DNA from 3 places in the Xanthobacter sp. DMC47 genome. Region 2 is predicted to be linked to each of the others. Evidence: riboswitches for the same ligand, from Rfam matches in the RefSeq annotation. Region 2 holds a riboswitch; each other region holds the start of a gene.
What was found. Region 2 has a riboswitch for cobalamin ahead of ACT54R_RS02665 (TonB-dependent receptor plug domain-containing protein). Riboswitches for the same ligand answer to the same signal wherever they lie in the genome.

Region 1 (2,256 bases), on a different contig from region 2:
TCGAGAGCCCCGGCGCCATCCGTCGCTGCGGGAGCGCTCGACTGGGCGGCGGAGTGAGCCTCGTGTTCAAGCCGCCCACCGACAAGGCGTCCGCCGCCTTCGTCGTCGCCCCTCTCTTGGAAGGCATGTTCACCACACTCCTGTGGATGCGGCCGCAACCGGCCGTGCGGCCTTCTTCCGTGCGCAGACGCAATAGGGCCCGCGCACGCTCCGCCGAGGCTGCCCCCCCCGGGGAAGCCTCAGTTTGAACCGAGCTTTGCTGTTACATCCACGCCTTTCCGACTCAGCGCGGGAATGGCGCAACACCTGAGGAGTAGGCCATGTCCATCTTCCATCTCACCCGCCGCGCCGTGATCGCGGCAGCGGTCGCGACCGTCGTGTTCGCGGGCGGCGCGGCCATGGCGCACGACTACAAGGCGGGCACGCTGCAGATCGACCATCCCTGGTCGCGGGCCACGCCGGGTGGCGCGAGCGTCGCTGCCGGCTATCTGGTGGTGAAGAACACCGGCACCGCACCCGACCGCCTCATCTCCGCCAGCGTGCCGTTCGCCGGCCGGGTCGAGATCCATGAGATGGGCATGAAGGACGGCGTCATGATCATGCGTCCGGTTCCGGACGGTCTCACCATCCCGGCCGGTGGCAGCGTCGAGCTGAAGCCCGGCGGCTACCACATCATGTTCCTGGAGCTGAAGAGCCCACTGAAGGAAGGCACCTCCGTGGACGGTACGCTGACCTTCGAGAAGGCCGGCACCGTGCCCGTGCAGTTCCAGGTCGAGGGCCTCGGCGCCTCCGGCAGCACCCATTCCGGACACTGAGGCCGGAAACGCGCTCGCACGACACGCCGGGCCAAACGGTCCCGGCGCGTCGTGCCTGCGGGATTGCTTGACAGCGCGGAGGTGTTGGGTGCCTGCTGCGCATGCGAACGGTGCTCCGGTTGCCACGGCATCCGGAGTGAAACGGGAATGGGGTAGTGCCTGAACCTGCGGAGCCAATCCGCATGATCCGGCCCGAAGCCCCAACCGCCCCCGCGACTGTGAGCGGCGAGCGATCTTCCAGCATGCCACTGGCCAAAGCCCCCTCGGGCCGGCCGGGAAGGCGGGGGTGAGCGTAGACCCGCGAGTCAGGAGACCGGCCGGTCGCATGATGACACCCCTCGGGCCGTCGGGTGAGACGGCAACGGAGACCTGCATGCATATCGAACCCGGACTCGTCGACGGGGCCAAGATCGGCCTCAGCTATGTCACCGCGGCCGCCGCCGGCGGCTATGCCCTGAAGCTTGCCTATGAGGCGGCGCGCGAGCGCGGCGTCCTCTCGCTGGCGGGCCGCACCTTCGCCACCACCGCTTTGGTGTTCAGCTTCTTTGAGGTGCTGCCGCACTATCCGGTGGGCGTCTCGGAAGTCCACCTCATCCTCGGCTCGACCCTGTTCCTGATGTTCGGTGCTGCCCCGGCCGCCCTCGGGCTCGCCTTCGGCCTGCTCATCCAGGGCCTGTTCTTCGCGCCGTTCGACCTGCCCCAGTATGGGATGAACGTGACCACCCTGCTGGTGCCGCTGTTCGGCGTCGCCGCCGTCGCGCGCCGCATCTTGGCGCCGGGCACGCCCTATGTGGAGCTGAAGTACGGCCAGGCGCTCGCCCTCTCCACCGCCTATCAGGCCGGCATCGTGGGCTGGGTGGCGTTCTGGGCGGTCTACGGCCAGGGCTTCGCGGCGGAGAACCTCACTTCGGTGGCGAGCTTCGGCGGCGCCTACATGCTCGTCATCATCGTCGAGCCGCTGGTGGACCTTGCGGTGCTCGCTGCCGCGAAGGCGCTGCATGGCGCAGTCAAGGGCGGCAGCCCGCTGCTGGAGCGCCGGCTCTACGACGCGGCCTGATCGCGCCCCCAACCCTCGGATAAGCGAACGCCGGCGGTGCTCCCGCCGGCGTTCTGCGTTTCAGGGGACCTCGACGGGCGGGGGCAGGGCGGGAGAGGGCAGGGCGGCTGGGGCTTCCGGGTCCGGTACCAGATGGCGGAGCGGATCGAAACCTCCCACATGGTTGGCCCAGGCAAGACCGACGGCGAGGCCCTTGGCGCGGGGCAGCACGTGGAAGGCGGCTGCCACGGCGACGAGTTCGCTCGCCGCCAGCTCGACCGCCAGCGGCAGGTCGCTCAGCAACTCCAGAATGCCGCCCACCAGCGATCCGGCCAGCAGCGCGAGGGGGATTGCGAGCACCGGCACGGCATTGGTAACGCGGGCATGGCCCAGCGCCTCGTTGCA
Region 2 (2,256 bases):
GAACGCCTTCTGCTCGAAGCCCGCATCCCAGCCCTCGCTCTCCTCCGGCTGGAGGCTCGCATTGCCGTAATAGGGCGCATAGAGCTGGTAGAGGGTCGGCGCCTTGAAGCCGGTGCCGTAGCTCGCCTTCAGCTTGGTGCCCGTCTCGTCGAACAGCAGCGCCGGGGCGAGACGGAAGGTGGTGTGGTCGCCGAAGCTGTCGTCCGCGTCGTAGCGCACGTTGGCGGCGAAGAAGAGCCGGTTCCAGAGGTTGCCCTGATACTCGGCGTAGACGCCCGTGTCGCCGGTGGAGGCATCCACAGCGGTATAGGCGGTGGAGGAGGTCATGGCCTCGTTCCGCCGCTCGGCGCCCACCAGCAGGTTCTGGCCCGGCGCCACCAGATAGTTGGAGCGGACATAATAGACCTGCCGGTCGCCGTCATAGGTGCCGTTCACGTCCGGATTCGGCCCCACCGTGGGGCTCGACGAGGTCATCTCGCTGGCGCCGAAGGTCGTGACGAGGGCGCCGTCCAGCGCGGTCCACACGCCCTCCCCCTTGGTGAAGAACATGCCCGTATAGGCCGTGGACCGTAGCGCCGCCGGAAGGCCTTCGTAGGTGGGCGGGGGATAAGTATCCGGCGTGAAGGCGAGGCTGGTGTCGATGTAGCGCGCGACGAAATTCACCGCGAACGTCTCGGTGGCCTGCCAGTCCAGCCGGGTGGAATAGGTCCAGTTGTCGTAGGCGTTGGGATTGCGCGGCCAGATGGGCGGGCCGACGGTCTGCGGCGTCACCGGAATATCGGTGGAGGAGAAGTGGGTGACGTTGAACGAATAGGCGAGCTTTTCGGTGGAGCCGGTGAGGCTCGCATACTGGTTGAAGGTGCCGAGCGCGCCGCCCTCCACATAGGCCGTCACCTTGGGCGGCCCCTCCCCCTTCTTGGTGGTGATGGAGATGACGCCGCCGATGGCGTCCGAGCCATAAAGGCCGGACTGCGGGCCGCGCAGCACCTCCACCCGTTCGAGATCGGAGGCGAGCAGCTTGCCGAAATCGAAGGCGCCGTTGGTAGCGGCCGGGTTGCCAGCGTCGATGCCGTCGATCAGCACCTTCACATGGTTGGAATTGGTGCCCCGGATGAACACCGAGGTGGTGCCGCCCGGACCGCCCGTCTGCACCACGTTGAGGCCGGGTAGGGATTGCAGCACGTCCGGCAGGGTGCGCTGCTGGTTGCGGGCGATGTCCTGCTCCGTGACGATGCTGACGGAACTCGCCACCTCGGTTTCGGGTGTGGGGATGCCGGTGGCGCTGACGACGATGGTGGGTAGATCGCCGGCATTCTGGTCGTCCGCCGTCTGGGCACGGGCGGGGGGAACGCAGGCAAGCGGGACACAGGCGAGCGTGAGCAAGGCCGCGGCCGGCAGGGCGCGGCGAGATCGGGAGTGAACGGCGGACGGCATGAGGAAACTCGACGGCACGGGTGGTCCGTCACCGCGAACGAGGCATCCCGGCCGCGGCAGGCCGGAAAAACCGCCATCAGGAGAACCCCGCCCGACGTGCTCGCGCATGACCACGGCTGACGGCAGGTCTCCTGGCTCGCGGGTCATCGCCCTTGCTGCCGCCTTCCCAGGTCGTGCGACCCAGTGGCTGATGGCAGAGGACTCGCCACTTACAGTTGCGGGGGCAGCCACGGCATTTCCGGCAAGACCGGAGCACCGCGTTCCCTTTTGATCCCTTGCGGGAACCGTCGGTCCGACCATAGGCGGCGGCCGGACCCCGCGTCAACGAATCCTTCGCAAGCGCGAAAGCCTGAGAGCAACTGCGGGAAGACCGCGCCGGACGGCGTATCGCCCGATCACATCTTGCTCATTGCTTCAAAAATGCGTGGTCCGAAATCACGCGACATCCGTATCGCGAGGGCGCGGCTGCCTGCAAAAACGGCAGCAGCAAAGGCCGCACCCAACATTCCGCTAGGTTATGGTGGCGCACCCCGCTCAATTCGCTTAAACGATTGAGAGCCGCGCCGCCAACGAGCGGGCGGGTACTACCAAAGTATAATAACCGAATAATCGGGAACACAGGGAGTAGAAGATGCGACTGAGGAGCATGGTCGCGGCTTTGGCCGCAGGCGTTGCCGTTTTCGGGCTTGCCGTTTCCGGCGCAGCTTACGCCGCCGACCCCATCAAGATCGGCCTCACCGGCCCCTTCACCGGCGGCTCGTCTTCCATGGGCGTCAGCATGCGCGATGGCGTGAAGCTCGCCGTGGAAGAGGTCAACAAGGC
Region 3 (2,256 bases), on a different contig from region 2:
TCGTCGTCCGCCGGGTGGAGGCGCTCGCGGCCTTCCTCGCCACCGAGGACGGGAAGAACCTCCTCGCCGGCTACCGCCGCGCGGTGAACATCCTGCGCATCGAGGAGAAGAAGGATGGCCGCGCCTTCGCCGGCCCCACCGTCGCCGCTTTGCTCAAGGAGCCGGCGGAGGAGCACCTCGCCGCCGCCATCGACGATGTGAAGGCCCGCGTCTCCAAGGCTGTCGCCGCCGAGGATTTCGAGGCCGCCATGACCGCGCTGTCCGACCTGCGCCAGCCGGTGGACGCCTTCTTCGACGCTGTGACGGTGAACGACGCCGATCCCGCGCTGCGCGAGAACCGCCTGAAGCTGCTCGATGAAATCCGCGCCGCCACCCGCGGCATCGCCGATTTCGACCGCATCGAAGGGTAGGGCAGGGGGCGCTTTCCCCAATCGTAAGCGGGTTCCCTCTCCCCTTGCGGGAGAGGGTTAGGGCGAGGGGTAAATATCGCCGCTTTCCAGTCGGTCGTCTTCCCTTGCGAAGCCGCCGCTGACCCCTCACCCCCGCCCTCTCCCGCAAGGGGAGAGGGAGTTCGGCCGGTTCTTGCCCTACGTACGGCTCTTGGACCCCGGCTCGGCGCTCCGGCTGCGCCGTCGCTGGTCCGGGGCACGAGAGCGTTTCCACGCCCCTCATTTGACAATCCCGCCCGCCCTGCCTTTAGTGGCGGCGTCGAAGGTCCCGTGGTCCCACACGGGCGAAAAAGGGAATGCGGTGCGGGGAAACCCCCAATGCCGCGGCTGCCCCCGCAACTGTCGGCGGTGAGCCCCTGCCAGACGCCACTGGAGCAATCCGGGAAGGCGGCAGGGGCGGTGATCCGCGAGCCAGGAGACCTGCCTTCGACGAGGTCCGCGCCGGGCGGGGTGCTCCGGTATTGCGTCCCTTCGAGCCCGTACGCGCGGGCGCTCGCACCCGTGGACGTTTCGGTGGAGCGCGGCGCGATTCCCGACAGCACTGGCCCTGAGCCTGGCGCCGAAAGCCCGGACGCCGGCTGCGCGCCAGAAGCCGCGCGCGAACCCGCCCCCGCCGTCACCCTCTTCATCTGCACCACCTGCCGTGCCCCCGGCAATGACGCCCCGTCGGATGCCGAGCGCGACGGCGCGCGCCTTCTTGCCTCCGCCTGCGCCACGTCCGTCCCCGAAGGCGTTGCAGTTGAGGGCGTTTCTTGCCTCGCCAATTGCAAGCGCGCGCTCTCCGCCGCCATGGTCCGCCGCGACGGCTGGACCTATGTGTTCGGCGACCTCGCCCCGGACAGCGCCGCCGATCTCCTCACTGGCGCCGCGCTTCTCGCCGGCTCGGAAGATGGCCTGATGCCCTGGCGCGGCCGGCCGGACGTGCTCAAGCGCGGCATGGTCGCGCGCATTCCCCCGCTCACCCGCAAGGAGACCCGATGACCTCGCTCGCCCGCGTGCCCTGCACCATCGTCACCGGCTTCCTCGGCGCCGGGAAGACGACGCTGATCCGCCATGTGCTGGAGAATGCCGGCGGCAAGCGCCTCGCGGTCATCGTCAACGAGTTCGGCGACGTGGGCATCGATGGCGAGATCCTGAAGGGCTGCGGCATCGAGAGCTGCGACGAGACCAGCATCGTGGAACTCGCCAATGGCTGCCTGTGCTGCACCGTGGCGGATGATTTCGTGCCGGCGCTGGACCAGATCCTCGCCCGCGCGCCGAAGGTGGACCACATCCTCATCGAGACCTCCGGCCTCGCGCTGCCGAAGCCCCTGGTGCAGGCCTTCCAGTGGCCGGCCATCAAGGGCCGGGTGACGGTGGATGGCGTGATCGCCGTGGTGGACGGCCCGGCGCTGGCCGAGGGGCGCGTCGCGCCCGATCTCGCCGCGCTCGATGCGCAGCGTGCCGGGGACGAGAGCCTCGACCATGACGACCCGGTGGAAGAGGTGTTCGAGGACCAGATCGCCTGCGCCGATCTCGTCGTCCTCTCCAAGTCCGATCTGCTCGATGCGGCCGGCTTCGCCACGGCGGAGCAGGCGGTGGCCGGCGCTTTGCCGCGCGCGGTGAAGCTGGTGCGCGCCTCGGGCGGCAAGGTGGACCCGGCGGTGCTGCTCGGCCTCGGCGTCGGCGCGGAGGACGTCATCGACGCCCGCCGCACCCATCACGACGACGAGGAAGACCACGACCACGACGAGTTCGAGAGCATCGTCCTGCCCCTTCCCGAGATCGCCGATCCCGCCGCGCTGGCGGCCCGCGTGGTGAAGGCGGC

Region 1: linked by a shared signal. The riboswitch ahead of ACT54R_RS22335 (energy-coupling factor ABC transporter permease) and the one ahead of ACT54R_RS02665 (TonB-dependent receptor plug domain-containing protein) in region 2 are both predicted to bind cobalamin.
Region 3: linked by a shared signal. The riboswitch ahead of ACT54R_RS16260 (DUF1636 family protein) and the one ahead of ACT54R_RS02665 (TonB-dependent receptor plug domain-containing protein) in region 2 are both predicted to bind cobalamin.

The regions. Positions count from the first base shown of each region.
Region 1 is NZ_JBQUZM010000006.1:53,922-56,177, forward strand. Features, by position in the region: gene ACT54R_RS22330 (copper chaperone PCu(A)C) at 321-815, shown strand; cobalamin riboswitch at 907-1,151, shown strand; gene ACT54R_RS22335 (energy-coupling factor ABC transporter permease) at 1,189-1,872, shown strand; gene ACT54R_RS22340 (DUF983 domain-containing protein) at 1,933-2,256, opposite strand, start outside.
Region 2 is NZ_JBQUZM010000001.1:556,370-558,625, forward strand. Features, by position in the region: gene ACT54R_RS02665 (TonB-dependent receptor plug domain-containing protein) at 1-1,434, opposite strand, end outside; cobalamin riboswitch at 1,539-1,738, opposite strand; gene ACT54R_RS02670 (ABC transporter substrate-binding protein) at 2,066-2,256, shown strand, end outside.
Region 3 is NZ_JBQUZM010000004.1:956,810-959,065, reverse strand. Features, by position in the region: gene glyS (glycine--tRNA ligase subunit beta) at 1-410, shown strand, start outside; cobalamin riboswitch at 696-891, shown strand; gene ACT54R_RS16260 (DUF1636 family protein) at 951-1,430, shown strand; gene cobW (cobalamin biosynthesis protein CobW) at 1,427-2,256, shown strand, end outside.